2 regions of the Bacillus sp. AC266 genome follow, and region 2 is predicted to be linked to the other one. Evidence: a T-box and tRNA genes for the amino acid it is inferred to sense, from the RefSeq annotation. Region 2 holds a T-box; the other holds one or more tRNA genes.
What was found. A T-box is a leader RNA that pairs with one kind of tRNA and senses whether it is charged. The one in region 2 lies ahead of ileS2 (isoleucine--tRNA ligase), so its partner is inferred to be a tRNA-Ile.
Positions count from the first base shown of each region.

Region 1: it has a tRNA-Ile gene. The T-box ahead of ileS2 (isoleucine--tRNA ligase) is inferred to sense a tRNA for this amino acid. The anticodon was not compared.

Region 1 is NZ_CEEDEC010000002.1:528,595-544,444, forward strand. It holds gene AC0IXC_RS10230 (tRNA (adenine(22)-N(1))-methyltransferase) at 37-744, shown strand; gene AC0IXC_RS10235 (Nif3-like dinuclear metal center hexameric protein) at 741-1,862, shown strand; gene AC0IXC_RS10240 (4-hydroxy-3-methylbut-2-enyl diphosphate reductase) at 1,903-2,853, opposite strand; gene vrrA (VrrA/YqfQ family protein) at 2,943-3,641, opposite strand; gene AC0IXC_RS10250 (DEAD/DEAH box helicase) at 3,821-5,131, shown strand; gene AC0IXC_RS10255 (deoxyribonuclease IV) at 5,390-6,286, shown strand; gene AC0IXC_RS10260 (DUF2624 domain-containing protein) at 6,306-6,560, opposite strand; gene AC0IXC_RS10265 (YitT family protein) at 6,712-7,590, shown strand; gene AC0IXC_RS10270 (metal ABC transporter ATP-binding protein) at 7,771-8,541, shown strand; gene AC0IXC_RS10275 (metal ABC transporter permease) at 8,541-9,374, shown strand; gene AC0IXC_RS10280 (Fur family transcriptional regulator) at 9,388-9,801, shown strand; gene ispG (flavodoxin-dependent (E)-4-hydroxy-3-methylbut-2-enyl-diphosphate synthase) at 9,886-10,989, opposite strand; gene AC0IXC_RS10290 (hypothetical protein) at 11,155-11,526, opposite strand; gene yqgB (protein YqgB) at 11,592-12,359, opposite strand; tRNA gene AC0IXC_RS10300 (tRNA-Ile) at 12,599-12,672, shown strand; gene sodA (superoxide dismutase [Mn]) at 12,896-13,507, shown strand; gene AC0IXC_RS10310 (MFS transporter) at 13,630-14,907, shown strand; gene AC0IXC_RS10315 (peptidoglycan D,D-transpeptidase FtsI family protein) at 15,017-15,850, shown strand, end outside.
Region 2 is NZ_CEEDEC010000002.1:897,741-913,590, reverse strand. It holds gene carB (carbamoyl-phosphate synthase large subunit) at 1-1,061, opposite strand, end outside; gene AC0IXC_RS12405 (carbamoyl phosphate synthase small subunit) at 1,046-2,143, opposite strand; gene pyrC (dihydroorotase) at 2,140-3,426, opposite strand; gene pyrB (aspartate carbamoyltransferase) at 3,410-4,324, opposite strand; gene uraA (uracil permease) at 4,472-5,764, opposite strand; gene pyrR (bifunctional pyrimidine operon transcriptional regulator/uracil phosphoribosyltransferase) at 5,911-6,453, opposite strand; gene AC0IXC_RS12380 (RluA family pseudouridine synthase) at 6,657-7,565, opposite strand; gene lspA (lipoprotein signal peptidase LspA) at 7,570-8,028, opposite strand; gene AC0IXC_RS12370 (TraR/DksA C4-type zinc finger protein) at 8,154-8,483, opposite strand; gene ileS2 (isoleucine--tRNA ligase) at 8,642-11,407, opposite strand; T-box leader at 11,480-11,704, opposite strand; gene divIVA (septum site-determining protein DivIVA) at 11,756-12,262, opposite strand; gene AC0IXC_RS12355 (YlmH family RNA-binding protein) at 12,352-13,119, opposite strand; gene AC0IXC_RS12350 (YggT family protein) at 13,135-13,398, opposite strand; gene AC0IXC_RS12345 (cell division protein SepF) at 13,405-13,875, opposite strand; gene AC0IXC_RS12340 (YggS family pyridoxal phosphate-dependent enzyme) at 13,895-14,569, opposite strand; gene pgeF (peptidoglycan editing factor PgeF) at 14,575-15,384, opposite strand; gene AC0IXC_RS12330 (YlmC/YmxH family sporulation protein) at 15,502-15,780, opposite strand.

The DNA.
Region 1 (15,850 bases), 370 kb from region 2:
GAGACAGACTGAGAAGAGAAGGAGTAATGGAAATACATGAATGAAGTAAAGCTTTCGAAACGATTAGAAGAAGTTGTGAGGGAGATTCCGGTAGGCTCTACAGTAGCTGATATTGGATCGGATCATGCGTATTTACCGTGTTATACAATTATAAATAATATTGCTACAAAAGCAGTTGCAGGAGAGGTTGTAGATGGACCGTTTCGCTCTGCACAAGCAACTGTAGCTGAAAGTGGCTTACAAGATAAAGTAGACGTTCGTAAAGGGAATGGATTAGCTGTTATAGTGCCAGGAGAAGTAGATGTTATTACGATTGCTGGTATGGGTGGAGCGTTAATTCGTGACATTTTAGAAAGTGGTAAAGAAAAATTAGAAGGTGTAACACGTTTAATCTTACAGCCGAATATTGCAGCACACCATATCCGTGAATGGTTTATTGAAAATGGATGGGAGCTTATCCGTGAGAAAATTGTAATAGAAGACGGAAAGATTTACGAGATTTTAGTCGGAGAGCGAGGAGATACAGCAGTACCTTACTCTGGAAATAAACAAGCTGAATTGTTTATGGGTCCATTTTTAATAAAAGAAAAAAGTGAAGCTTTTATTGAAAAGTGGGAAGGGGAATTGAAAAACTTCCAAAATATTTTAAAACAGTTAGAACGTGCAGCAGAGTCTGAAGAGACAAAAGCGAAGCGTGCAGAAGTAGAAGCGAAAATGAAAATGATAGGAGAGGTTTTATCATGAGTAAAATTCCGAATGGTCATGAAATTATTTCTTTGTTTGAAGGTATGTATCCGAAGCATTTAGCGATGGAAGGGGATAAGATTGGCTTACAGATTGGAGCGCTTAATAAACCTGTCCAGCACGTATTAATCGCGTTAGATGTAACTGAGGAAGTTGTGGACGAGGCGATCCAATTAGGAGCGAATATCATTATAGCGCACCATCCTTTAATCTTTAATCCATTAAAAGCGATTCATACAGATAAGGCGTACGGAAGAATTATTGAAACGTGTATTAAAAATGATATTGCAATTTATGCCGCACATACAAATGTAGATATTGCTAAGGGTGGGGTAAATGATTTACTTGCTGATGCGTTAGGGTTACAAAATACAGAAGTATTAGCTCCTACATATGCAGAAGAAATGAAAAAAATTGTTGTATTTGTTCCAGTAACCCATGCAGAAGAAGTGCGCAAAGCTCTTGGAGATGCGGATGCAGGTCATATCGGTAATTATAGCCACTGTACGTTCGGTAGCGAAGGGGTAGGTACGTTTATCCCTCAAGAAGGTACAAATCCTTATATCGGAGAAACTGGGCAGTTAGAACGTGTGGAAGAGATACGTGTCGAAACGATTGTTCCAGCTTCATTACAAAGAAAAGTTATTAAAGCGATGTTGGCAGCCCATCCATATGAAGAAGTGGCATATGATGTATATCCGCTTGATAATAAAGGTGAAACATTAGGTCTTGGTAAAATAGGGTATTTACAAGAAGAAATGACGCTTGAGCAGTTTGCTTTACATGTGAAACAATCATTACATGTAAAGGGTGCAAGAGTTGTTGGAAAGTTAGATGATAAGGTGCGTAAAGTAGCTGTACTTGGTGGTGACGGTAATAAATATATAAACCAAGCGAAATTTAAGGGAGCAGATGTATATGTAACAGGTGATATGTATTATCATGTTGCTCACGATGCGATGATGATTGGTTTAAATATAGTTGATCCAGGACATAACGTTGAAAAAGTAATGAAGCAAGGTGTACAAAAACAATTGCAAGAAAAAGTAGATGTGAAGAAATTCAATGTACACATTCACGCTTCGCAGTTACATACAGATCCATTCACATTTGTATAAGAAAAATAAAAACCGTTGCTCATGTAGGCAACGGTTTTTATTATTGTTCTTTTTTCACTTTTACACGAGGTAGTATCTTTTGAAGTGGTACTTTTCGAATTCTGTCCCATGTAGCTGGATTCATTGGGTCATATTGATCTAAGAAAGCAATAACTTCTTTTGTAATTGGCGTTGGAGTAGAAGCACCTGCTGTAACAGCTACGTTTTCTACACCTTGTAGCCATTCTAATTGGATTTCACTTACGTCTGCAACGCGGTATGCTGTCGTACCAGCTATTTCTTGTGATACTTGTGCTAAACGGTTTGAGTTGTTACTTTTCGGATCACCGACAACAATTGTTAAATCTGCAACATCAGCTTGTTTAGCGACAGCTTCTTGGCGAACTTGAGTTGCTAAACAAATTTCCTTGTGGAATTCTGCTGTTGGGAATTTTTTCTGAATGTCCTCCATTAAATGTTGAACATCCCATTGACTCATTGTTGTTTGATTCGTAACTAAAATTTTATCCGTTGGAATTTCTAGTGTTTTTAAATCATCAGCTTTTTCGATAAGATGAACGATATCAGGTGCGATACCAACTGCGCCTTCTGGTTCTGGATGATTTTTTTTGCCGATATAAATGACATGGTATCCTTCAGCTTTCTTTGCTTCGATAAGGTCATGTGTTTTTGTAACATCTGGACAAGTTGCATCAATTGTCGTTAAACCTTTTTCTTTTGCACGTTGTTTAACTTCTGGAGAAACACCGTGTGCAGTGAAAATAACAGTACCAGAATCGATTTTATCTAAAATTTCTAATCGACTTGGACCGTCTAATGTAATGATGCCATCCTCTTCGAAAGCATCTGTGACATGCTTATTGTGAACAATCATACCTAAAATATAAATGGGTCTCGGTAATGATTTATCTAATGCGGCGTTACGTGCAATAACCATTGCGTCAACAACACCGTAGCAATAACCACGAGGGGAAATTTTAACAATCTTCATGTGAGTAATCCTCTCCTTCTAAACAAGGGATACTTTTGTGCATAGTCCATTACATTATAAAGGAGGAGTGGATAGAAAACAAAGGATTGTTACACATATAGTTTTGGTTTTGTTGCTGATTGTTGAACGGGTTCTTTCGGAACCTCTTTTTCTATTACCGGTTCAAGCACTATTTTTTTTCGTTTCCTTTTTGGAGGTGGAGGAGGTGGAGTTGCTACCTCAACCTGTTCTGTTGCATCTTCAGTTTGATTTTCTTCCGTACTTTTTCCAGAGGTGAGGATTTTAACAATGCTTGGTAGACTACGCATAATGGGACCGTACTGTTCGACAACAGGACCGACAGATTGCACGACTTGAGATACTTTTTCGATATTATTTATCATATTAGTTGGGTTCGAAATTAAATTTGAAAAAAAACTACCGATGCCGCTGCTAGATGCCGCTGCAGTTGTAGCTGACGCAGCACCACGTGTATCATTTGATTCATACATTTGAGGTGGTATCATCTGCTCTGGATATTGCTGCATGTATGGCTGATATTGTTGTGTATATTGTTGTTGTTGATATTGGGGCGGCGGTTGTTGGTGCATCATCGGTGGCCCTTCCATTTGTCGATAAGGAGGGACCATTTGCATGAAAGGTTCGGTTGGATCGTGTTTTTTAAAGAGTTTAGCAAGGAAACCTTTCTTTTTTTGAGCCATCGGTGGTAGTTGTGGAATCGGATATGGTGTGTAAGATTGTTGTCCTCGATTCGGATACATTTGTCTTATAGGGGATTTCGGAAACATGTGGGAAATCCTCCTTTCTTCAGTTAGGTATATACACATACAATATGCAATGGAAGGAAAGAAGGTTAGTTTTTGAGATAAAAACCTAAACTAAAGATGGATTTTACTTGTAGATTTCGATATAATGTAGACTTGACTGATTTGTGCGCAGTAGAAATTTTAGAAAGAAGGTGTAACTTATGACACTACAAACTTTTACACAGTATGATTTTAAACCATTTTTAATAGATGCAGTTCGTGAACTACGCTTTACAGAGCCAACAGGAATTCAAAAGAAAATTTTCCCGGTCGTGAAAAAAGGTGTGAGTATAATTGGACAATCCCAAACTGGTTCTGGGAAAACACATGCATACTTACTTCCTACATTAAACAGAATTGATGCAAGTCGTGAAGAGGTACAACTTGTTATTACAGCGCCTACTCGTGAGTTAGCACAACAAATTTACGAAGAAATTGTGAAACTAACAAAGTTCTGTGCAGAAGATCAAATGATTACAGCACGCTGTTTAATTGGTGGAACTGATAAACAACGATCAATTGAAAAGTTGAGAAAACAACCTCATATTGTAGTTGGAACGCCAGGACGTATTAAAGATTTAGTAGAAGAAAAGGCGCTATTTGTTTATAAAGCGGATACTATTATTGTCGATGAAGCGGACTTAATGCTTGATATGGGATTCATTCAAGATGTAGATAAAATTGCGGCACGTATGCCTAAAAATCTGCAAATGTTAGTTTTCTCTGCAACAATTCCTCAAAAATTAAAACCATTTTTGAAGAAATATATGGAGAATCCAGAACATATTCATATTAATCCGAAGCAAGTTGCAGCAGGAAATATTGATCATTACCTTGTGCCTTCAAGACACCGTAATAAAACTGAATTAGTGAAAAATATGCTACTTCAATTTAAACCATATTTAGCAATTGTCTTTACAAACACAAAGAAGAAGGCTGACGAAGTAGCCGATGGATTAGCAGAACGTGGATTAAAAGTAGGGCGTATACACGGTGATTTATCACCACGTGATCGTAGAAAAATGATGAAACAAGTTCGTGATTTAGAGTTCCAATACATTGTCGCAACAGATTTGGCGGCACGCGGTATTGATATTGAAGGAATTAGCCATGTTATTAACTATGAACTTCCACCAGATTTAGATTTCTTCGTTCACCGTGTTGGAAGAACTGCACGTGCGGGTCATTCAGGTATTGCAGTGACGATTTATGATCCAGCAAATGAAGAAGCGTTAGATAGTTTGGAAAAACAACGTCATATCGAGTTTAAACATGTAGATTTACGCGGAGATGAATGGGCGGATTTAGGTGACCGTCGTCGTCGTAAGAGCCGTAAAAAACCAAGTGATGGACTAGATGTTATGGCAACAAAAGTTGTTAAAAAGCCGAAAAAAGTAAAACCAAACTATAAACGAAAACTTGCAACAGAACGTGACAAAGTGAAGAAAAAATATAGCAATAAAAAAAGATAAGGGATTTCCCTTATTTTTTTTTTTTTTTTTATCTCACTGCTTGAGAAAAAGTCGATTAATGTAGACTAATAATTAGTGCGGGGTAGAAAAAACGTTGACTAAAGTTTCGCTTTATTGGGTTAATTTAAGTATAGAGTTCAGATTGTTTGAATAGTCTGTTTTATTTATGTAGTGCCTTTTGTGTGAACAAACAATTCGCTACATATTTCTACAAATTATGCTATCATTATATCTATTGTATATTGAAGAGGTGATTGTATGTTAAAGATTGGATCTCATGTTTCTATGAGTGGTAAGAAAATGTTATTAGCAGCAAGTGAAGAGGCTGTTTCATACGGTGCAACGACGTTTATGATTTATACAGGTGCACCGCAAAATACACGAAGAAAACCAATTGAAGAATTGAACATAGAAGCAGGAAGAAAACATATGGAACTAAACGGTATTGAAGAAATTATCGTACATGCGCCATACATTATTAATCTTGGGAATACGACGAAGCCAGAAACATTCCAATTAGGTGTAGACTTCCTTCGCATGGAAATTGAAAGAACATCGGCATTAGGTGTAGCGAAACAAATCGTTCTTCACCCAGGTGCGCACGTTGGTGCAGGAGCGGATGCTGGTATTCAACAAATTATTAAAGGGCTTAATGAAGTATTAACGCCAGAGCAGACGGTTAACATTGCGTTAGAAACGATGGCAGGAAAGGGAACGGAATGCGGTCGTAGCTTTGAAGAAATTGCGAAAATTATTGATGGTGTGAAATATAATGAAAAACTATCTGTATGTTTTGATACGTGTCATACGCATGATGCAGGTTATGACCTTGTAAATGATTTTGACGGTGTGTTAAACGAATTTGATAAAATTGTTGGGATAAATCGTTTACAAGTACTTCATATTAACGATAGCAAAAATGTACGCGGAGCTGGAAAAGACCGTCATGAAAATATTGGTTTTGGTCATATTGGCTATAAGGCATTGCATCACATTGTGCATCACCCACAACTTACGCACGTACCAAAAATTCTTGAAACGCCGTATGTAGGTGAAGATAAAAAAGATAAGAAGCCACCATATAAATTAGAAATCGAAATGCTGAAAAATGGTACTTTTGATGAAGGGATTCTTGAAAAAATTAAAGCGCAATAAGGAGGGGATTTTCCCCTCCTTATTTTAATAGCTGCTGAAATAAAATATTTACTTGTTGGGCAGTGGCAGGAGTAGTTACTTTAGCGATTTGTTTTAACAAATCTAGTCGCTCGGTATTATCGTAAATGTTAATGTTTTTCCCTTTCATAAGTAAAACGATTTTATCAGCTTGTGCAGTTGTGATTGGAACTTCGTATTCTTTACTATATTTCAATAGTTCTTTTGTAGAAATATGATTTAATTTTTTGTTCACAATTTGTTTAATGAGGTTCATCGTGTTGTCCTCCTTCACACGTTCTTCTATCGAAATATATGTACGCATAGCTTGTACATATTCGTATCGAGGTGCATTTTTTCAATGGGGAAAAGAAGCTTATGTTATAATATAAGAACAAAACTATAGATAAAGAGTATAAGGAGGACTTATGGAAAAAAAGCAACATCGAAAAGAAAGTGTTATTCATCTTGTATATCGTTTAGTTATGATTGTCTTTGGGGCAGCGTGTGCGGCGGTAGCGATTGAACTGTTTTTAATGCCAAATAAAATTATTGATGGTGGAATTATTGGTATTTCTCTTATATTAGATTATCTTACTCCTAATATTTGGTGGTTAAGCTTTTCTACTTTAGTTGTTATCCTCAACATTCCTTTTATGTACTCCGGGTATAAGCAAATTGGAAAAACATTCATGTTATCTTCAGCATTTGGAATTGTAGCTTTAGCATTTATTGAATCAACGTTGCATGCTATTCCGCCATTTACAACAGAGCCGATTTTAGCAACAGTTTTCGGCGGTCTTATTTTAGGAATTGGTGTAGGACTTGTTATTCGTCATGGTGGATCGTTAGACGGGACCGAGATTATGGGGATTCTATTAACGAAGAAATTACCGTTTTCTGTTGGTGAATTCGTAATGTTTGTGAACTTATTCATTTTTGCATGGGCAGCATTTGTTTTTGGTGTTGAACAAGCGATGTATTCTGTTATGACGTACTATATCGCATTCAAAACAATTGATACGGTAATTCAAGGATTAGACGAAACGAAAGCAGTTTTAATAGTATCGGATCAATATGAGGAAGTATCAAATGCGATTTTACACCGCCTTGGTCGTGGAACAACAAAACTTGTTGCTAAAGGTGGCTATACAGATAAAGAAAAAGAAGTTATTTATGCAGTTGTAACACGTCTGGAAGTGACGAAGTTAAAATCAATTGTGCATGAAATTGATGAAAACGCATTTGTTACGATTATGAATACACAAGAGACAAATGGTGGTAAGTTTAAATCAGCAATTCACTAAAAAGTTAATTGTAATATCTTTTGAAAGCAGAGAATTCTTCTCTGCTTTTTGTTATAATAATAAGGTTTCTTGAAATAAAGAATATATTTTAGGCAGATTGGTTTACAACTATAATAAGCTGTACTATAATTCAAATAGAGATAAATCGGAATCATTCTGAATTAAAATAGGTGAGATGCTATGAATAATATATTGGAAATAGAAGGATTAACGTTTCGGTATGAAGATCGCAACGTGTTAGAAGATATTAATTTGCAAGTTCCGAAGGGAGCTTTTTTAGGTTTAGTTGGACCGAATGGTTCAGGGAAATCGACTTTACTTAAATGCTTATTGGGTGTTTTAAAACCAAAGCAAGGAAGTATTAGATTGTTTGGCATTGATAGTAAGAAATTTAAAGAGTGGAATAAAGTTGGTTATGTATCCCAAAAGGCAAGTAGCTTTAACTCAGGTTTCCCGGCAACTGTTTTCGAGGTTGTTTCAATGGGGCTCGTTTCGAAAAAAGGGCTTTTTCGCTTTTTTACGAAAGACGATAATGCGAAAGTAGAAAAAGCGATTGCTGATGTAGGTATGAGCGAGTTTCGAGGTCGCAACATTGGAGAACTTTCTGGTGGACAACAACAGCGTGTATTTATTGCTCGTGCACTTGTAAGTGATCCGGAATTGCTTATTTTGGACGAGCCTACTGTTGGGATTGATGTGAAAAATGTGGCAAGTTTTTATGAGATACTAGAGGATTTAAACAAAAGATTGGGAATTACGTTAATTCTTGTTACGCACGATATGGGTGCTGTAACAGAGAAGGTGACGCATGTTGCATGTTTGAATCAGCATTTACATTTCCATGGGAATGTAGAGAAATTCCGAGAGTTAGAAGATGCAGAAATGTCGATTTTATATGGACATCATGTTCATCGCTTAGAACATGAACATGGGCATCACGGGAGGATATAATGATACAGGATTTTTTACAATATGATTTTTTACGTAATTCCTTATACGCTGGTATTTTAATAGGGCTTGTCGCACCACTTATCGGCGTGTTCGTTGTAATTCGCCGCATGTCGCTTATTGCGGATGCATTAAGTCATGTGACGTTATCAGGAATTGCAGCAAGTTTATTACTTGAAAAGACAATCTTTACCGGTGGGTTTTTAAACCCTTTATATATGGGGATGTTTTTTTCAATCGGTGGAGCATTGCTAATTGAAAAATTACGTACTGTATATAAACATTATCAAGAGTTAGCAATCCCGATTATACTTTCAGCAGGGATGGGGATTGGAGTTATCTTCATCTCACTTGCTAATGGATTCAATACGGATTTATTTAGTTATTTATTTGGTAGTGTAAGTGCTGTAACAAGTGCGGATTTAATTATTATTGGTATAGTAGCAATTGTTGTTATTGCGACGATTGTTTTATTATACAAAGAGTTGTTTTTACTATCATTTGATGAGGAATACGCTGTATCAACCGGTTTAAGTGCAAAGTGGATTCACTTTATCTTCATTATATTAGTTGCTCTTGTAATTGCGGTATCAATGCGTGTTGTAGGTGTTCTTCTCGTATCATCTTTAATGACGTTACCAGTTGCAGCAAGTATTCGTACTGCAAAAGGATTTAAACAAACAATTTTCTTTTCCATTTTATTTGGTGAAATTGCAGTAATTGGTGGAATGTTTGCTTCGTATCAACTTGATTTAGCTCCAGGTGGTACAATTGTTATGATAGCGGTTCTTATTTTAATTGGTGCAATTTTATGGAAAAAGAAAAAAACTGCATAAAGTAGGGATAGGTATGAATCTAACAGAAGCTTTACGCCTAATGAAGGAAAAGGGATACAAACATACAGGGAAAAGGGAAGAGATGCTGAGATTATTCGCAGCTCATAATCGTTATTTAACTGCGAAAGATGTTTTAGAGCATATGAAGGGTGATTATCCAGGACTTAGTTTTGATACGATTTATCGTAACTTAACGGTTTTTGCTGAAGTCGGTGTTTTAGAGCAAACGGAATTAAATGGTGAAAAGCATTTCCGTTTTACATGCTCCATTATGGAACATCATCATCATTTCATTTGTTTAGATTGTGGTGGTACGAAAGAGATTAATTCCTGCCCGATGGATTTTATGAATAAAGATTTTAAAGGTTATGAGGTAACGGGGCATAAGTTTGAAATATATGGTCGTTGCCCAAAATGTGCAAAATGAGAGGGCTCGTCAGTTATATAACTGACGAGTTTTTAATTTGAATGTAAAAAAAGGTTGCTCACAAAAATTGTGGCAACCTTCTTTTTATTGTTCTTGTTTTTCTTTTTCTTTTTCTCGTTCAGCAGCCATTTCAGCAGCGATTACATCAATTTCTTTTTTCAGTTCTTCTACCATTGTTTCTTCTGGTACTTTACGAACGACTTGCCCTTTACGGAATAATAAACCTTCTCCGCGTGCACCGGCAATACCGATGTCAGCTTCACGAGCTTCACCAGGACCGTTTACGGCACAGCCGAGTACTGCAACCTTAATTGGAACTTTAAGTGTGGAGATGTATTCTTCGACTTCATTAGCAATGCTAATTAGGTCGATTTCAATACGACCACAAGTTGGACAAGAAATAAGTGTTGCGGCATTAGATGCAAGACCGAATGATTTTAATAGTTCACGTGCAACTTTTACTTCTTCAACTGGATCAGCGCTTAAAGAGATACGAAGTGTATTTCCGATGCCTTTACTTAAAATTGCTCCAAGACCGGCGGCGCTTTTTACAGTCCCAGCAAACAATGTTCCTGATTCTGTAATACCTAAATGTAATGGATAATCAAAAGCGCGAGCAGCTTTTTCGTATGCTTCAATTGCTAAGTTAACATCAGAGGCTTTCATTGATACGATAATATCGTGGAAATCTAAGTCCTCTAAAATTTTAATATGGTGCAGTGCGCTCTCGACCATACCATCAGCAGTTGGATATCCATACTTTTCTAAAATATGACGTTCTAATGAGCCGGCATTTACACCGATACGGATTGGAATGCCACGCTCTTTCGCTGCATTTACAACAGCTTCTACTTTATGGCGACGTCCAATGTTACCTGGATTGATACGTACTTTATCAATGCCGCCTTCGATTGCTTTTAAAGCAAGGCGGTAATCAAAATGAATATCAGCAACAAGTGGAATGTTGATTTGTTTTTTAATATCAGCAATAGCATTTGCTGCGCGTTCGTCTGGAACAGCAACACGAACAACTTGACAGCCAGCTTCTTCTAAACGTTTAATTTCAGCAACTGTAGCCTCAACATCATGCGTTTTTGTTGTCGTCATACTTTGTATAATTAATTCATTGTTACCGCCAATTGTTAAATTACCGACTTTAACTGGACGTGTTTTTGTGCGTTGAGTCATTTCATTCACGAATTGATCGCTCTCCTTATAAAAGAAGTTTCTTATTTTAGTCCCTTACATCAATGATAGTATGTGTGAGAAAGGGCTATAGAAACCAAAGTACTCGGTTTCACTTTTACTATTGTATCAGCGCCTTTATGTAATTGACAAGGATTAAGTGATTGCTTATTGATATAAGGGGAATTTATAAGACTTTCCAACTTGGATTTTTGTAGCAGATGTATTTTTATTTAATTGCTTAAAATCATCAATTACTTTTTCAATAGAAGGAATTTTTTTCTTATTAATCGCTTCTGTAATAGAAAGAACGGTATCGCCAGTTTTTACTTCGATTGCTTTATAAGCTGTATCCGTTTCTTTTTCTTTTTCTGTTTCTTTCTCTTTATTTTGTTTTGTATCTGTATTTTCTTTTTTTATCGTTTGGGCAGCAGATGTTTTTTTGTATGAACTTAACATCGGTAAAGTACCGATTTTTATGTCGTAATAAAATATATAACCGAGGACAAGCACGAATAAGAGTACACCTAATCTCTTCATATCCTTCACTCCTTTGCTAGGAATATATGCTTGTCCAAAAAAAAAATGCCTATTTAGGCATTTTTTTATAGTTCTTGTTTTTCTTTCGGCTTTGGAACTTCTTTAATTGTTAAGTATAGAACGATTAAAACAACTGCAATGTAAATGAATGTTGCGCCAGGTACGTTTATTTTGAATAAATCCATAATCATAAAGAAGATTGTTGGAATTGTGTAGCTGTAAGCAGTTAATGTCCAAACTTGTTTATAAGATAATTTGCGTTGACCGCTCATCGCAGAACCGATGAAGGCAAGCAATGTAACTCCTACAAAGGTAATAAATAATTGGAACAAGTACAGTAAGAACCCAATAACGAATAATAAGATTGGATAAATACTGTCAAATAACGAAATGAAATCTTGTAAATCTTTTTTCTCAAGAGATGCGCCTAATAAGTCATTATAGGAGTATGTTTGTGTTTGACCATTCCCCATGGAGACTACTTTATCTTTTAAAACAAATAAACCTGTTTTATTTTGATATTTTTCTAAGTCTGTTGAATTTGGATCAAATACGAAAAGGGCATTTCCATCTTCTTTTTCGATAGGTTGATCAATATCAGCTGTTAGCTCGCCATTTTCAATTTTAAAATCAGGTAAATCTTTTTCGATTACTTTATTTACCATGTTAACACCATCTTGAATAACGCTACCGTACAAGAAAGTTCTTGGAATAGTAGTGATTAGGCAAAGAAGCATAATATACAAAATGGTTTTACCGATTTTTTGAAAACGGAAAAGCGCCATATCTTTAGGCGAATATACGCTTTTTGCTAGCTGTGTAAAAATGGACATAGATTCACTTCCTTTATGTATGTATAAAATCATTGTAACGTACGAATCTAGAGAAGCTCAAGATATATTATATTTACATATAGTAGAGAAGACTAAATTCCTTCTTATTAATTTACTTCTTTTAGTAGAGAAAAATACAATTGACACTTTTCTTTCGTATATGGTAAATTTATCTTACATTTTTCAAACGATATATCCGATTGGAATTTAGTTGTTTTTAATGGTACATACATAATCGTGGACCCTTAGCTCAGTTGGTTAGAGCAGACGGCTCATAACCGTCCGGTCGTAGGTTCGAGTCCTACAGGGTCCATATCCATTTCATATGTTTATTATGTCAGCAGGAAGCTTCCTTGTAGAAGGAAGCTTTTTTTCGGAATATATGAGCATTTTAATTGAAAAGAAGTGGGAATTTTGCTACTTTAATGATAGCAAGACAAAGCGATTTATTTGTTTGCACCCTATGGCAATTAGGGTAGAATGAAGTTGTAGGTCACATATGTAGTGACAATACATAAACCGGGAGGAATATAACAATGGCAAAACACGAATTACCAAATTTACCTTATGCGTATGATGCTTTAGAACCTCACTTTGATAAAGAAACAATGAATATCCATCATACAAAACATCACAACACGTATATTACAAACTTAAACGCTGCTTTAGAAGGTCATGCAGAATTAGCTGACAAAAGCGTTGAAGAATTAGTTGCAAACTTAAACGAAGTACCTGAAGCAATCCGTACAGCAGTACGTAACAATGGTGGCGGACATGCTAACCATACATTCTTCTGGACAATCCTATCTCCAAACGGCGGGGGACAACCAGTAGGCGAACTTGCAACTGCGATTGAAGCGAAATTCGGTAGCTTCGATGCATTCAAAGCAGAATTCGCAAAAGCTGGCGCAACTCGCTTCGGTTCTGGTTGGGCTTGGTTAGTAGTAAATAATGGTGAGTTAGAAGTAACAAGCACTCCAAACCAAGATTCTCCTCTAACTGAAGGTAAGACTCCAGTTATCGGTTTAGATGTTTGGGAACATGCTTACTACTTAAATTACCAAAACCGTCGTCCTGACTACATCGGTGCATTCTGGAACGTTGTAGATTGGAACGTTGCTGAAAAACTTTACCAAGAAGCAAAATAATTAAAGCTAATACAGCTAGAAAAAAGCTAGGGGGTTTTCTCCTAGCTTTTTTCTATGTTCTCCTTTTACATAATTGAGCTTGTCTTTGGAAGACTAGAACATGAAGTAAAGGAGAGTTGTGTATGAAGTGGAAACATGTAATCGGTGATGTTGAAGTGAATCGGGATTTAGTATTATTGCTCGTTATAGGAGGTTTATACACGCTCGCAATTTCTTTATCGAATACGTTTGTAAACATTTATTTATGGAAGCAAACACAAAATTATGTGAATCTGGGCTTGTATAATTTGGCCAGCGTTGTATTGCAGCCTCTAACATTTCTTGTGGGCGGGAAATTAGCGAAACGTATTGATCGCTCGATTTTATTGAGAATCGGTGTAGGCACGTTAGCTGTTTTTTTTATCGTCGTTTTAGTAGCGGGAAAAAGTGCATCTCACTATATTTTGTTAATGGGAGCCCTTTTAGGAGTTGGTTATGGTTTTTATTGGCTCGCTTTTAACTTGTTGACATTTGAGATTACAGAACCAGAAACAAGAGATTTTTTTAACGGTTTTCTAGGACTTCTTACATCGTTCTCTGGAATGATTGGACCGATAGCAGCAGGATATACAATTTCACGTATGGAAAAATGGAGTGGTTATACTGTCGTTTTCTTCCTCTCGTTAATGCTATTTGCGGTTGCAGTTGTTCTAAGCTTTTTTTTATCGAAGAGGGAATGTGAAGGAAGCTATGAAATTGTGCAAGTATTGAAAGAGCGGCAAGTTGATGAAAACTGGGGAAGAATTACGCGCGCTCATTTCTTCCAAGGTTTGAGAGAGGGAACGTTTATTTTCGTTATTTCGGTATATGTCTATTTAGCATCTGGTAGCGAGTTAGCACTAGGGAAATATAGTTTAGTGAATTCTGCAGTATCATTTGTATGCTATTATTTAGTTGCTCGTATGTTAAAGAAAGAATGGCGAAAAAAAGCAATTTTACTTGGTGGCATTATTTTATATGCGGTCGTATTTTTAGTTATTTTTAATGTTACATATACGAAATTACTTATTTATGCAGCATGTATTGCAGTTGCATATCCGATTTTACTCGTTCCGTACGGCTCAATGACATACGATGTAATTGGTAGAGCAAAACAGGCGAGAGAATGGCGTGTAGAATATATAGTGGTCAGGGAATTATGGTTAAATGCCGGAAGAATCTGTTCCATTTTAAGTTTTTTATGTGCTGTCATATTTTTTCCGCCTGAAAAAAGTTTACCTTTCTTACTATGTATTTTAGGAGCTGGACATTTCCTTATTTATTTTGCAGTTAAAAATGTCAAATATGATGAGGGGAATGTGAACAAAACCAGTGTTGTAGCGCAAGGAAGCACGCAGAATCAAACTGAACCAGAAGGTTAACTTATCGCGTGTTTTATGCTAGAATAGAAAAAGATGTAAGACAGCAGTGAGGGCACCTGTATGAAGGTGTCCCTTTCACATTACATAGCTGTTGGTAGAGGGGGTTTGTATGAGCAAGAAGCAGAAACAACAAAAGAAAAAGACCCACGTTCCTTTTCGGTTAAACGTGTTGTTTTTTTGCGTGTTTTTAATGTTCTCCGCGGTTATTGTAAGGCTTGGATACGTACAAATTGTTCGTGGTGAGGAATATAAAAATGAAGTTGAGAAAAAAGAAAACTCAACGATAAGTAATCCTGTACCACGCGGGAAAATATTTGATCGTAATGGAGAAGCGGTCGTAGATAATGAGCCTATTCGTACAATTACATTTACAAAAATGAAGGGATCAACTGCAGCAGACCGCTTAGAGACGGCGAAAAAGTTAGCAGATTTAATTGAAGTCCCAACAGATAAGTTAACAGATCGCGATAAGAAAGATTATTGGCTTGCTTTACATAAAGAAGAAGCAGAAGCAAAAATCACAAAAAAAGATCGTGAAGAGTTTAAAGCGAATAAAATTGACGATAAAGAACTAGATGAACGTCAACGAAATCGTGTAACAGAAGAAGAGATTAATCAACTGTCAGCAAAAGATTTAGAAATATTGGCGATCAAAAGTAAGATGGAAAGCGGATATGCAATGACGCCGCAAATCGTTAAAAAAAATGCAACACCGGAAGAATACGCGATTATTAGTGAAAATTTAGCGAAATTACCAGGTGTAGATACAAATGTTGACTGGGAGCGAAAATATAAGTATGACGATATGTTCCGAAGTGTACTTGGTGGTGTAACTTCTTCTGATGAAGGGTTACCGAGAGAAAGATTAGATCACTATCTTGTTCGTGATTATAATCGTAACGATCGCGTAGGAAAAAGTTACCTTGAGCAACAGTACGAAGAT
Region 2 (15,850 bases):
ACAACATAGTCTAATGCTGGCTCGAAGCAAGCGTATGTTTTTTGTGTTACTGGGTTTATAATTTCATCTAATGTTAAACCGACTGCAATTTTCGCCGCTAGCTTCGCGATTGGATATCCAGTTGCTTTAGATGCTAGTGCAGACGAACGACTCACACGCGGGTTTACTTCGATTACATAGTATTGGAAGCTATGTGGATCAAGTGCAAGCTGAACGTTACATCCACCTTCAATTCCTAATGCACGAATAATTCTTAATGAAGTGTTTCGTAACATTTGATACTCACGGTCACTTAATGTTTGGCTCGGTGCTACAACGATAGAATCACCTGTGTGAACCCCAACCGGATCGATATTTTCCATGTTACATACTACAATCGCGTTATCATTCGAATCACGCATTACTTCATATTCAATTTCCTTACAACCGGCAATACTCTTTTCTAATAAACATTGTGTTACTGGACTATGTTTTAATCCACCTGATACGATTTCAATTAGTTCTTCTTCATTATTACAGATTCCGCCACCTGTTCCCCCCATTGTAAATGCGGGGCGAACAATAACTGGATAACCAATTTCTTTTACAAATTCATGTGCTTCTTCCAGCGTATGAATAATCGTGCTAGATGGAATTGGTTCATTTAATTCCTGCATTAATGTACGGAATAAATCACGATCCTCGGCTTGCTCGATTGCTGATAATTTTGTTCCTAAAATTTCAACTCCGCACTCTTCAAGTATGCCTGATTTCGCAAGTTCAACAGCCATGTTTAGGCCTGTTTGACCACCTAATGTTGGTAGGAGTGCATCTGGACGTTCTTTACGAATGATACGGCTTACGAATTCTAATGTTAATGGTTCTATATATACTTTATCTGCTGTTGCAGTATCTGTCATAATTGTTGCTGGGTTAGAGTTAACAAGGATTACTTTGTAACCTTCTTCTCTAAGAGATTGACAAGCTTGTGTACCAGAGTAATCAAACTCTGCTGCTTGCCCAATTACAATTGGTCCTGATCCGATTACTAAAATTGTGTTAATGTCTAGGCGTTTTGGCATAACTCTTCCCCTTCTTTCTTGAAGTTTTCAATCATTGCTAAGAAATCTTCGAATAAATCATTTGCATCTTCTGGACCTGCAGAAGCTTCTGGATGGTATTGCACTGTAAATGCCGGGAACTTCGTATGACGAAGACCTTCTACTGTTCCATCATTTAAAGCAACATGTGTAATTTCCAGTTCTGTATTTCCAACTGATTCTTCTTCTACTGCGTAACCATGGTTTTGAGATGTAATTGCTACTTTTCCAGTTGCAAGATTTTTTACTGGATGATTTAAACCACGGTGACCGAATTTTAACTTACTTGTATTCGCACCAGATGCCAGGGCGAACAATTGATGTCCTAGGCAAATCCCGAATAAAGGAACTTTACCAATAATGTCTTTTAACATTTCAATTGCTTCTGGTACATCTTTTGGGTCCCCAGGTCCATTACTTAACATAATTCCATCTGGACTAAGGCGTAGAATTTCTTCTGCTGTTGTATTGTAAGGTACAACAATTACATCGCAATCACGCTTATTTAATTCTCGTAAAATACCATGTTTCATTCCGAAGTCTACAAGTACAACTCGGTGTCCACGGCCTGGACTTGGATATGGATCTTTTGTTGATACGCGTTTCACATGATCTGTAAAGACAGTTGCTTTCAATTGGCTAACGATGTCCTCTACATCCACATCCATATTGCAAAGACGTCCGCGTAAAGTTCCATATTGACGAATTTTTCTTGTTAATTTTCTCGTATCAATTCCTGCTAATCCTGGGATATTTCTTTCTTTCAAGTAATCATTTAGCGAAATTTCATTACGGAAGTTTGATGGGTGATCACAAATTTCGTTTACGATTAAACCATTTACAGATGGGTGAATTGATTCAAAATCATCACGGTTAATGCCGTAGTTTCCGATTAATGGATACGTAAATGTTACGATTTGACCGCAGTATGATGGATCAGATAAAGTTTCTTGATATCCAGTCATCCCAGTTGTAAATACAACCTCACCTGACTTTTCTATTTCTCCTCCGAAACCTTTTCCAATTAATACTGTTCCATCTTCTAAGATAAGTTGTCTTTTCATACTAATGCACTCTCCTTTTGCCATGCGATCTTACCACCAACGATTGTCATAACCGGCCAACCTTGGCATTTCCAACCTGCGAATGGTGTGTTTTTTCCTTTTGATAAGAATGTTGTTGGATCAATTTCTTCTTCTTGTTCTAAATCGATAATTGTAATATCAGCTGTTCTACCTTCTGTTAGGCGCCCTGCTTCTAAACCGAATGTGTCAGCTGGTTTTTCTGTTAAGAATTGAATCAGTTGCTCTAATGTAATGATTCCTTTTTTCACAAGGTTTGTATATAAAAGCGGGAATGCTGTTTCAAAACCAGTAATTCCGAACGGTGCTCTTTCAATCCCTTGCGCTTTCTCTTCTGCAGTATGCGGTGCATGGTCAGTTGCGATCATATCAATTGTTCCATCTAATAGTCCTTCAATTAACGCTGCATGATCTTCTTTTCCTCGAAGCGGTGGATTCATTTTAAAGTTAGGATCAGCCGATGGGATATCATCTTCACATAATACTAAGTGATGCGGTGTTACTTCTGCTGTCACCTTAATTCCAGCACGTTTCGCGTCACGGATTACACGTACAGATCCTTTTGTACTTACGTGACATACGTGGTAGTGACAATTTGCAGCTTCCGCAAGTAAGATGTCCCGGGCAATATGTACGGATTCACATACTGATGGGATACCGTTTAATCCGTGTTTCTCAGAAAACTTCCCTTCATGTACACATCCTTTATTAATAAGTGTGTTCTCTTCACAGTGTGCAACAACTGCCATATTTAATTTCGATGCACGCTTCATTGCAGCTAACATCATACTTGCATCTTGCACGCCTACGCCATCATCAGTGAAAGCAAACGCTCCAAGTTCTTTTAACGTTTCAAAATCGGTCATTTCAGAACCTGCTTGACGTACTGTAATTGCTCCATATGGTAATACATTTACATGTGCTTTTTCTTTAATACGCTTTTGCAGGTCTTCCATATGTTCTTTACAATCTGGTACTGGGCGTGTGTTTGGCATTGCGCAAATTGTAGTAAATCCACCTTTTGCTGCTGCAAGTGTTCCTGTTTCAATTGTTTCTTTATGTTCACCACCTGGTTCACGAAGATGAACGTGTACATCTACTAATCCAGGTGCGATTAACTTTCCATTTACATCGATTACTTCAGCATTATCTGCCGTAATATTTTCTGCTACCTTCGCAATTTTACCGTCTTGTACGAGAAGATCTGTTGCTACAATTGTTCCTTCTTCATTCATATAACGACCATTTTTAAACAAATAATTCATGTTTCATTCCTCCTAATACATTTGGTAATGCGCGTTTTAGTACAGCCATTCTTACGTAGACCCCGTTTTCCATTTGCTTGAATATGCGTGAGCGTTCACACTCGACAAGTTCACTCGCAATTTCAACATCACGGTTTACAGGGGCTGGATGCATAATAATGCTTCCTTCTTTCATACGTTTTTCTCTTTCAACTGTTAACCCATGTTGCTCGTGATACTCTTTCATAATGTCTGTTTCATAATGGTCATGACGCTCATGTTGTACACGAAGTAACATCATCACATCCACTTCTGGAACAAGTTCATCTAAACTCTTGTACGTTCCAAATGTGTTCTCTTCATCTTTCCACTCTTCTGGGCTTGCAAAGTAAATTGTCGCGCCCAGTTTCGTTAATGCTTCTGCATTAGAACGTGCTACTCGGCTATGACGAACATCCCCAACTATTGCAATCTTCAAACCTTCAAATCTTCCAAACTCTTGTTTAATTGTTAGAAGATCGAGTAGACATTGCGTTGGATGATTTCCACATCCATCTCCAGCGTTCAAGATTGGGATATTCACCTGATCTTTTAATTCATCGAAGTAACGATCTTGCTCATGGCGGATGACTACCGCTTTTGTTCCGATTGATTCTAGTGTTCTTATCGTATCGTATAAAGTTTCTCCTTTTTGTACGCTAGATGCATCTGCGGAAAAGTCTAATACTTCAAGTCCTAATCTCTTCTCAGCAACTTCAAAGCTAAATCTCGTCCTCGTACTATTCTCAAAGAACAAGTTCGCAACAAATGTTTGCTCTGTCGTTTTTCTCTCTTTTCCATTCGCGAAATCTTCTGCGTCTTTTAGGATTTCTGAAATTTCTTGTTCCGATAATTCACTCATCGTTAACAAATGGCTCATCGTCATCCCTCATCTTTCTGTTTTTTATGATAACACCATTGAATTTATATAACAATAACTGTATAAAAATACCCTAGTCTTTGAGACTAGGGTGCGTTAAAGTAGCCACCCTTTTCTATCTCACAGGACTGAATTAAAAGGTTATTTTTATGAAGCAATCTGCTTAGATTGTTTTGTTTTATTTGTTTGTTTTGTCTCTGGTAGTAGTAGATTTAATAGTACACCTACAATTGCTGCTAGCGCCATTCCTTCTACTTGGAACGATTCACCTACGTGCAGTACCGCTCCGCCAATACCGATTACTAGTATAACTGATGCAATCATTAAGTTTCGTTTGTCACCTAAGTCTGTTTTATCGTCTACCATCATACGTAAACCACTTGATGCGATTACACCGAAGAGTAAGATTGATACACCACCCATAACTGGTGTTGGAATCGAATGAATCAGTGCTGAAATCTTCCCGATAAATCCAAACATGATTGCGAACACTGCTGAACCGATGAATAAGTATACACTGTATGCTCTCGTAATTGCTAGCACACCGATGTTTTCACCGTACGTTGTATTCGGTGGTCCCCCTATTAGTGATGCGATCAATGTTGCTATCCCATCACCGAAGATTGAACGATGTAAACCTGGTTTTTCAATTAAATCTCTTTTAATAACATTTCCAAGTACAATTTGATGTCCGATATGTTCTGAAATTGTTACAAGTGCAACTGGCACCATTAAGAGTACAATTTTCCATGAAAACTCCGGAGTATATGTTACAAACGGTACTGTGAAGTCTGGTATGACAAACCATTTTGCCTCAGCTACTGGCTTTAAATCTACTAGCCCTTGGAAGTAAGCGAATATATACCCGCCGATGATTCCAAGTAGCACTGGTATGATACTGAAAAATCCTCTCCCGAATATGGAGCAAATGATTGTAATTGCTAATGTTACTAATGCTACTGAAAAGTGTGTAATGCTATACTTACCATCCGCACCGTTCATCGCCATGTTCACTGCTGTATGTGCTAAAGATAAACCGATTACCATTACGACTGGCCCAACTACGATTGGCGGAAGTAATTTCATAATCCATTCTGACCCAGATTTCTTAATTCCGAGTGAGATTAAGATGTACACAAGTCCCGCAAGCATTCCTCCAAGCATCGCTGCTCCAGGTCCACCTGCTGTTTTTGCTGTAATAATTGGTGCAATAAAGGCGAATGATGATCCTAAATATGCTGGTACTTGACCTTTCGTTATTAGAAGAAACGCTAGCGTTCCTAATCCACTTGATATTAAAGCTACTGATGGATTCAGTCCTGTTAAAAACGGAACAAGCACTGTTGATCCAAACATCGCGAACAAATGTTGTATACTTAATAATAACCATTTTCCCGGTTTCGGTACTTCATGAATGTCTAACACTGGCTTTTGCTCCATTGTTACATCCTCCTTCAGTTTTAATTTTTGCAATAAAAAAACTCTTTGTGCCTGTGCACAAAGAGTCCTACACTTTCGTATGCCAAATTTGACATATGAAAGCCAAGACCCTTTGGCAGCCTCACAGGACTACATTTAAAAGGGCTTTACTTATCGTATATGCTTACTCGATCTTGTTGATCTGTCTCTTGCAAATCAACTTCGATACGCTCTTCACTAGATGTTGGAATGTTCTTTCCTACATAATCAGCGCGAATTGGTAATTCACGATGACCTCTATCAACAAGAACAGCTAATTGGATTTGTGATGGTCTACCTAAATCCATAAGAGCATCCATTGCTGCTCGAACTGTTCTTCCTGTATATAACACATCATCCACAAGGATAACTTTTTTCTTCGTAATATCTACAGGAATATCAGAACCTTTTACAAGTGGTTCTTTATGTTTCGATTGTAGTGTTAAATCATCACGATACAACGTAATATCTAACTCTCCTACTTCCATCTCTTTTCCTTCAATTTGACCAATTCGTTCTGCCAAACGTTGTGCAATAAAAATTCCACGTGTTTTTATTCCGACAAGAACACAATTATCGACACCTTTATTTCGTTCCACGATTTCATGACTAATTCGTGTTAAAGCGCGGCGAATCATTTGGTCATCTAAAACGACAGCTTTCTCTTGCATGCTCTACACCTCCAAGTTTTTTTCTTGCGTGAGAGTAATGGTATAAAAAAAGTCCTCTCAGCGTGTGCGAGAGGACTTTTGAAAAAAGGGTACAACATACCCTAAGTATTTCAAACCGTTACCTTCTCAACCTCACGGGGCTGTGTTAAAGGATCATTATTTAACTGTTGTCAGTATCTCAGTTTTCTTATGATTTGTCAATACTATTTCCGTAAAATATTTAGCGCTTCTTCAAACACTTCTGGAATCGGTGCCTCAAACTCAATATATTCACCAGTACGAGGGTGATCGAAACCTAAAATCCCTGCATGAAGTGCTTGTCCATTCATATCTAATGTTTTCTTCGGACCATACTTTGGATCCCCTGCAAGTGGATAACCAATATATTTCATATGAACACGAATTTGGTGTGTACGTCCCGTTTCTAAGCGGCATTCTACAAGTGTGAAATCCTTAAATCGCTCTAACACTTGGAAATGTGTAACTGCATTCTTACCATTTTCATCAACAGTCATACTTTGACGTTCTTTTTTATCACGACCAATTGGAGCGTCAATTATTCCTTTATCATGTGGAATTACACCATGTACAATCGCTTTATAACGTCTTGTTACCGTTTTTGCTACAAGTTGATTTACAAGTGATTCATGCGCCATATCATTTTTAGCAACCATTAATAATCCAGATGTATCCTTATCAATACGGTGTACTATACCAGGACGCATTACACCGTTAATACCTGATAGGTCTGTACAATGATGCATAAGTCCGTTTACAAGCGTACCCTTCGTATGCCCTGGTGCTGGATGTACTACCATGCCACGCGGCTTATTTACAACTAGTACATCGGCATCTTCATAATAAACTTCTAAATTCATATCTTCCGGTTGAATATCTAACTCTTCTGGCTCGGGAATTGTTACTGTAATTTCATCATTTCCTTTTACTTTATAATTCCCTTTAACTGATTTCCCATTTACTGTCACAACAGCATCTTTAATCCATTGCTGCACTTGTGAACGTGACCATTCACTGTTTATTTCTGCAACGAATTTATCAATTCGCTCGCTTTTTTGTTCTTCTGCAACTGTTACTTGTACTACTTCACTCATTCAATTACTCCTTCGCTTTCTTTCCTTCTAATACTGTTTGAATAATAATTAATACAACTCCAATACATAATGCTGAGTCAGCTATATTGAATACCGGATAGTTGTACGAGAAAATATACACGTGAATGAAATCCACTACTTCTTGTCTAAATACACGATCAATAAAATTGCCAATTGCTCCGCCTAAAATTAGACCTAATGAAATACCTAGAAGCTTGTCCGTTTTCGCATATTTTTTCATATAAAATACGATAAATGCTACGAAAATGACTGTAATAATGTAGAAAAACCACATTTTATTTTCTAAAATACCCCAGGCAGCTCCTCTATTTCGATGAGATGTTATGTATAATACATTATCGATAATCGGAATGCTCGTACCCAATTCCATGTTCTTTACAATTAGCCACTTCGATATTTGATCGATGGCAATGACAAATAACGCTATTACATAATATATCATTTTCATTTCCCCCACAAAGACAGTGTACCTCAAAATTTTAGCATAGCTGCTACCTTTTCACAATGAACCTTTGTAGAAGAATAAAATAAATTAAAAAAAGGTAACATAATATCGTTGTGCGTATTTCATACATTTACCTTTTCATAGAAAAATTCATGAATAGTACGAGCAGTCGGCATTGTTTTCATTTGTTTTGTAGAAATCGCTCTTCCAGTTTCTTCACAAATACCGTACATATCTATTTCCATTTTAAACAATGCACGTTCTACATCTTTTAAATCCTCTTTTATATCATGTAATAGCAATTTTTTCTTTGTCTCTTCCTTTATTTCGTATCCAAGTTCTTGCCCAAATTCCATATAGTATGTGTGCATTACTTCTTTCGCCAATCTATCTTGCAACTCTTTTCTCATCAATTGTAATTCTTCTTTTATTTCCATATAAATTTCATTCACGTGTACATTCCTCCCAGCTGCAATGTACAATTAGTGTGTCCGAAATTTCCACGCTTACCTCACACACATTTTTCCTTCATAGGAAAGAGAGTGAAAGTTATTTTGATATATCATCAACAAAAAACTGACTGCTATTATGAGCAGTCAGCTTTTTTTCATTATTTTACATAATTTTCTTTAACAACCGTTGCACAACGCTCACATAATGTTTCATGTTCTGCATCTTTACCAATTGTTTCTGAAACAACCCAACAACGTTCACACGTCTCACCTGTCGCCTGTGCTACAACTACAGCTGTATGCTCATACTTTGGTGCATCTGTTGGTGCTTCTTCAATTGTACCACCAAGTTTATACTCAGAGACGATGAATAATTGCTTTAAGTCTTCGCTAATAGACTCTAACATAGCCTTCATTTCTGCAGTCGGATATAGCGTAATGCTCGCATTTAATGACTTACCAATTACTTTCTCATTACGAGCTACTTCTAACGCTTTTAAAACGTCATCACGTAATGTCATAAATGCATCCCATTTTGCTCTTAACGCTTCTGAACCCTCTACTTCTGTAGCTTCTGGCATATTAGTTAACTGTACGCTTTCTTCTTCTGCACCAGGAACATATGGCCATACTTCATCAGCTGTATGAGGTAAGATTGGCGTTACAAGTTTCGTTAATGCAACAAGAACATCATATAATACAGTTTGAATTGCACGACGATCCGCGTGATCTGCACCTTCAATGTATAAAATGTCTTTTGCAAAGTCTAAGTAGAATGAACTTAGATCAATTGTACAGAAGTTGTGAATTGCATGATATACAGCAGCAAAGTCATATGTTTCATATGCATCTTTTACTTTTGTAATTAAGTCATTTAACTTCACTAACATGTAACGATCTACTTCACGAAGTTCAGCTACCGCTACTGTATTTTCACTTGGATTAAAATCATCTAAGTTTCCTAATAAGAAACGGAATGTGTTACGGATTTTACGATACACTTCTGCTACTTGTTTTAAAATATCATCTGAAATACGTACATCAGATTGATAGTCAACAGAAGATACCCATAAGCGTAAAATGTCTCCGCCTAATTGATCCATAATTTTCTTCGGTACGACGATGTTTCCAATCGACTTACTCATTTTACGTCCGTCACCATCTAGTACGAAACCATGGCTTAGTACGCCTTTATACGGAGCTTTACCAGTTACAGCAACTGCTGTTGATAATGAAGAGTTAAACCAACCACGATACTGGTCAGATCCTTCTAAATATAAATCAGCTGGACGTTGTAAGTCTTCGCGCTCTTCTAATACCGCTTGGTGAGAAGAACCTGAATCGAACCATACATCCATGATGTCTGTTTCTTTACGGAATTCACCATTTGGGCTACCTGTATGTGTAAATCCTTCTGGTAATAAATCTTTCGCTTCACGCTCGAACCATACGTTAGAACCGTGCTCACGGAATAAATCTGCTACATGATTAATTGTTTCATCTGTAATAATTGGATCACCATTTTCTGCATAGAATACAGGAATTGGCACACCCCATGCACGCTGACGAGAAATACACCAGTCACCACGGTCACGAACCATATTATGAAGACGAGTTTCTCCCCATGCTGGTACCCATTTTGTTTCCGCAACAGCTTCTAATAATTCTTTACGGAACGCTTCAATAGATGCAAACCACTGCGCTGTCGCACGGAAAATAATTGGTTTTTTCGTTCTCCAATCATGTGGGTATGAATGCGTAATGAATGCTAGTTTCAGTAACGCGCCTACTTCTTCTAATTTTTCCGTAATTGGCTTGTTAGCTTTATCATAGAATAAGCCTTCAAATCCAGGTGCTTCATTTGTTAATACACCTTTATCATCAACTGGGCAAAGTACTTCTAAGCCATACTTTTTACCAACAACGAAGTCATCTTCCCCGTGTCCTGGTGCTGTATGAACACAACCTGTACCTGCATCTGTTGTTACGTGCTCTCCTAGCATAACTAATGAGTCACGATCGTAGAATGGATGTTTTGCAACTGTATACTCAAGTTCGCTACCTTTTACCGTTTTCACAACTTCAGCATTTTCCCACTCTAACGTTTTTGCAACTGTCTCAAATAGTTCAGAAGCGATGATATATTTCTCATCATTTACTTTCACAATAGCATATTCAAGTTCTGGGTGAACAGAAATACCTAAGTTTGCAGGTAACGTCCAAGGCGTTGTTGTCCAAATAATGTATTTCTCATCACCTTCTAATACGTTCTTTCCATCTTTTACAGGGAATGCTACGTAAATAGATGCTGATTTTTTATCTTGATATTCAATTTCAGCTTCTGCTAAAGCTGATTCACTTGTTGGAGACCAGTAAACTGGTTTTTGTCCTTTATAGATATAACCTTTTTTCGCCATGTCACCAAACACTTTAATTTGTTGTGCTTCATAAGCTGGCTCTAAAGTAATATATGGATTATCCCAATCTGCACGTACACCTAAACGCTTAAATTGTTCACGTTGACGTTCTACTTGCTCATATGCATACTCTGCACATAACTTACGGAACTCAGCAACTGTCATTTCTTTACGCTTTACACCTTTATTTGTTAAAGCTTGCTCAATTGGTAAACCGTGTGTATCCCAACCTGGTACATATGGTGCACAGTATCCAGTCATTGATTTAAAACGAACAATAAAGTCTTTTAACACTTTATTTAGTGCGTGTCCCATATGAATGTCACCATTTGCATATGGAGGTCCATCATGTAGTACAAATAAAGGACGGCCTTTCGTATGTTCTTGTACCTTTTCATAAATATTCATTTCAGCCCATTTTTCTTGCATTGCAGGCTCACGTTTCGGTAAATTCCCACGCATCGGGAATTCTGTTTTTGGCATTAGTAATGTATTTTTGTACTCCATGCTCAATTCCTCCTTAAATATATAAACGACAGACCTTAAAAAAGGGAATAAAAAAGAGACCTCTCATCCCCAAAAAGGGACGAGAAAGTCTCCCGCGGTACCACCCTAGTAGACCATATACAAATGCATAAGGTCCTCTTTATATTCTTAACGCGAATATACGCCTACGCTTACTAAATTTGTTCAGCGCGGAACTCCAGGGTGATATTCCCATTATCTCCTTATCCTGAGCTTACACCATCCTCAGTTCGCTATATAAGGTATGAAAAAGGTACTTATCCCTATCTTCGTTTTTCTTAATAAATATGCTGTTTAAAATTATATGTAATAATGAGAAAAACGTCAAGCTTACACTGTTTCTTCTTTTTTCAACAGTTCGTCCACTTCGTCTTCTAATTCAATTAGTTTATCCCAATCATCGTTGTTTAACATTTCAAGTTGTGTTTCTAATAACATACGGAAACGAGTTCGGAATACTTTCGCTTGTTTCTTCAACTCTTCAATATCAAAAGCAACTTTTCTTGATTTCACTAACGCTTCATTAATGATACGATCTGCATTTTTTTCTGCTTCACGTACAATTAATTTTGCTTCTTTTTGTGCATTACGCTTCACTTCTTCAGCAGCTTCTTGTGCGACAATGATAGATTTGTTCAGCGTATCTTCAATATTAGAAAAATGATCTAACTTTCCTTCTAATTGTGCAACCTTTTCTTCTAAAGCTTTTTTCTCACGAATGACTAATTCATAATCTTTGATGATTTGATCAAGAAACTCATTTACTTGATCTTCATCGTAGCCACGAAACCCGCGACCAAATTCTTTGTTATGAATATCTAATGGTGTTAACGGCACAACGCCACCTCCAAGTAGTTATCTAAATTTCCTCTTTCAATTATATCTTTTCTTCGACAAAATAAGAGAATTTCCTTCTAAAAAACCAATCATTTTAGTATACCATACAAAACTCTCCATTTGTCGCGCTTCGTTTTACCTTCTACAGAAAATAATTTACTTCGTCCATACCCTCTAACCGAGAAAACATCCCCTGGAAAACATTCATACGAAGTTTGCTCTACTGTTTTCCAATTGACTTTTACTAAGCCACCTTTTATAAGAGGCTGTACCTTCTGCCTAGATATATGTAGCATTTCAGCTAATAAAACATCTAGACGAAGTGACGAAACAGTCCCAGATTTTTCTCCCCATTTTTCACCTACACGCAAAATTTTCTCTACTTGTATAGGAGAGAGTGTGACTTTCATTTTCCCTATTGATTGTAAGTTCATTTCAATATACGATACAACTTCTTTGGCAACTGCAATTTGGGCACGGTCTTCTTGAAGCAAAATATCACCACATTTTTCCCTTGTTAAACCAAGCGACATGAATGCACCTAATATTTGCCTATGTTCTAGCGTAAAAAACTTGGAAGGATAGTCAATTTCTAATACTTCTACTTGAAATTCCTCTTCATTTAATTCTAGATAATCTGGATAAATTAGTGCTCTTTTCCGTTCGGCTTCAGGCATCGCACCATCAAACCGTACAGCTACATCTCCTTGCCCTATTACCATAGAAACAATTTGTTGCTGTCTTGGATCAAGAAAATCTGTTAACTTGACTTGATGGTACTCAGCAGCCTGTTTCCACTCTAATACTTTATCCACAAAGACCTCTTCATCAGGTCTAAAATGCTCATAGATGCTCATGTATTTAACCTCACACTATAAAAAATAGTTGAATAAACTCACTAAACCACCTCTAGCAAGTTTCAAGGCAACAATAGCAACAAGTGGAGAAATATCAATCATACCAAATGGTGGAATAAACCTCCTAAACGGCTCTAAATACGGTTCGCAAATACGCGCAAGAAAATCTCCAAAAGCTGATTCCTTTGCGCCAGGAAACCATGATAGGAGAATGTAAATAATTAGTGCCCACGAGTAAATCTCGATAGCAGTAAGTAACACTGTTAAAACTGTTGTCATGGCGTATTACCACCTCTTTATATTTGTCTCTTCTTCTTCACCGAATAACTCTGAAATCGCACCAACGATATCAACATTTTCAGGTGTACACATAAATGTTTTCGGGCCTATTTTTTGAATATCCCCGCCTATAGCGTATACAGTACCACTTAAAAAGTCAACGATACGTACAGCTTGATCTGTAGACATTCTTTGCAAATTAATTACAACAGCTCGTCTACCTTTTAAGTGATCCGAAATGCCTTGCGCTTCCGAATATGTACGTGGTTCTAGTAAAACAACTTTTGAAGATTGCTTCGCTGTTTCAATACTCACTACATTTTGCTTCGGTTGCACTTTCGCAAACGGAACATCTTGTTGTTCTGGGGGATCTTGTTGCTTTGTCATGTCTGTTTGCTCCTTTTCATAACTATATTGAGCTGCTTCTTTTTCTTCCGGTGTGTCAAAAAAGAAGTATTTTACTTTTGACCAACTCATAATAACTTTCTCCTTCCTCCTACGCTTTTCCTACTAAAACCGTTCCCAAACGAATATATGTAGCGCCTTCCTCAATTGCAATCGTGTAATCATTTGACATTCCCATTGATAATTCTTTACATGGTGCATGTAATAATTCTAGCTCCTGCACCTCTGTTTGTAGCATGCGCAATTCCTTAAAGCAGCGACGAATCTCTTCCTCTTCTCCTGTAAACGGAGCCATTGTCATTAATCCTACCACTTCAATCTTATCCAATTCTTGCAAACTTTGAATAAAAGAAATTGTTTCTTCTATCGCCAATCCTTGCTTTGATTCTTCAGATGATGTTTTCACTTGAATGAAGCATTTAACTTTCTTATCAGCACGTTTTTGAATTTCTTTTGCAAGCGAAAGACGATCTAATGAATGTAAATAATCAATCTCATTAATGATTTCTTTTACTTTTCTCGTTTGCAATGATCCAATAAAATGCCAATTCACTTTTGAACCGAAATGCTCGTATTTTTGTAAGAAACCTTCATTTCTATTTTCACCTAAATCAATAATTCCTGTTTCAATTACTTCGCTTGTTTTTTCAATCCCTACAGTTTTTGTAACTGCAACGAGCTTAATATCTTTCATCGAACGTCCAGCTCGTACACAAGATTCTTTAATTACTTCGTTTACATCTGCTAAATTCCCTTGCACTGTCACTTACTTCACTCCTCCTTAAAACCTATGAAACTCAACATTCTCCCCGTCTTACCTTGATCACGACGATGAGAGAAAAATAATTGTTCTTCACAGCTTGTACAAAGAGATGACATTACAATATGTTCTTCTTTTATGCCTGCTTGTACACATAATATACGATTAACTTCTTTTAAATTAATTGCATACTGACCATCAGAAATTACTTTATGAGGAACAGATCCGTTTACTACTTGCTGTGCTGCTGTTAATACACGATCATCAACAACATAACAACATGATCCGATTGCAGGACCAATTGCGACATGAATTTCATCACTTGAAACACCTTCTGCATTCCACTTTTGAATCATTTCTTTCGCAATCTCTGTTACAGTCCCTTTCCACCCAGCATGCGCAAGTCCTATCATATCATGTGATGGTGCATAAAAATAGAGCGGAACACAATCAGCGTAACAAGATGTTAAGAGAACATCTTTGTTAGTCGTATAAATGCCATCCGTTTTTGGAATACCGTCTTCATATGAATAAACGCCTTTCCCTTTTTCTTGCAGTCCTACTTTCTCAACATGATGGTCATGAACTTGTTCAGAGCAAATCCATTTTTCTAATGGTTTTTGTAACTTATTAGCTAAAATGCGTCTGTTTTCATGAACATTCTCCACGATATCATTCACATGTAATCCTAAATTCATCGCATGAAAGGAGCCTGTACTTACTCCACCATCTTTTGTCGTAAATCCAACAGTAATGTTTCCAAGTTCTTTCCACGCTTGTAAATACAGTATACCGTCCGCATATTTAAATGGTTCTCTCATAAAGCGACTCCTTTTAATTAAAATAACAGAAAAAAGTATGGTACTTCCTGTCTATTTTACCATACTTTTATTTTTTCATAATGACAACAGAAAAAAAAGAGGAATTTGTAATATTCTTTATGAAATTGTCGGTGTTTGTATTGATTCTGTTACAGAATTAACATGATCTACTTTTACAAGTATGACATCTTCTCCAATTTTCATAATTTGCTCCCAAGGAATCACAAATTCTACTTCCTTCCCAAAGAGTCCAAGCATTCGTGCCTGCTTAGAAATAATAACCGCCCTAATCTTTCCTGTGTCTATATCAATATCAATATCTCCAATATTCCCAAGCCTCTTTCCATCTGAAACATTTACAACATCCTTCATTTGAAACTCCGAAATCCGTATCATATTCATCCTCTCCCTTATATCATGAATCGTAAGTACGCTCTCAAATAAAGTGAAACCTTAATCAGTGGGA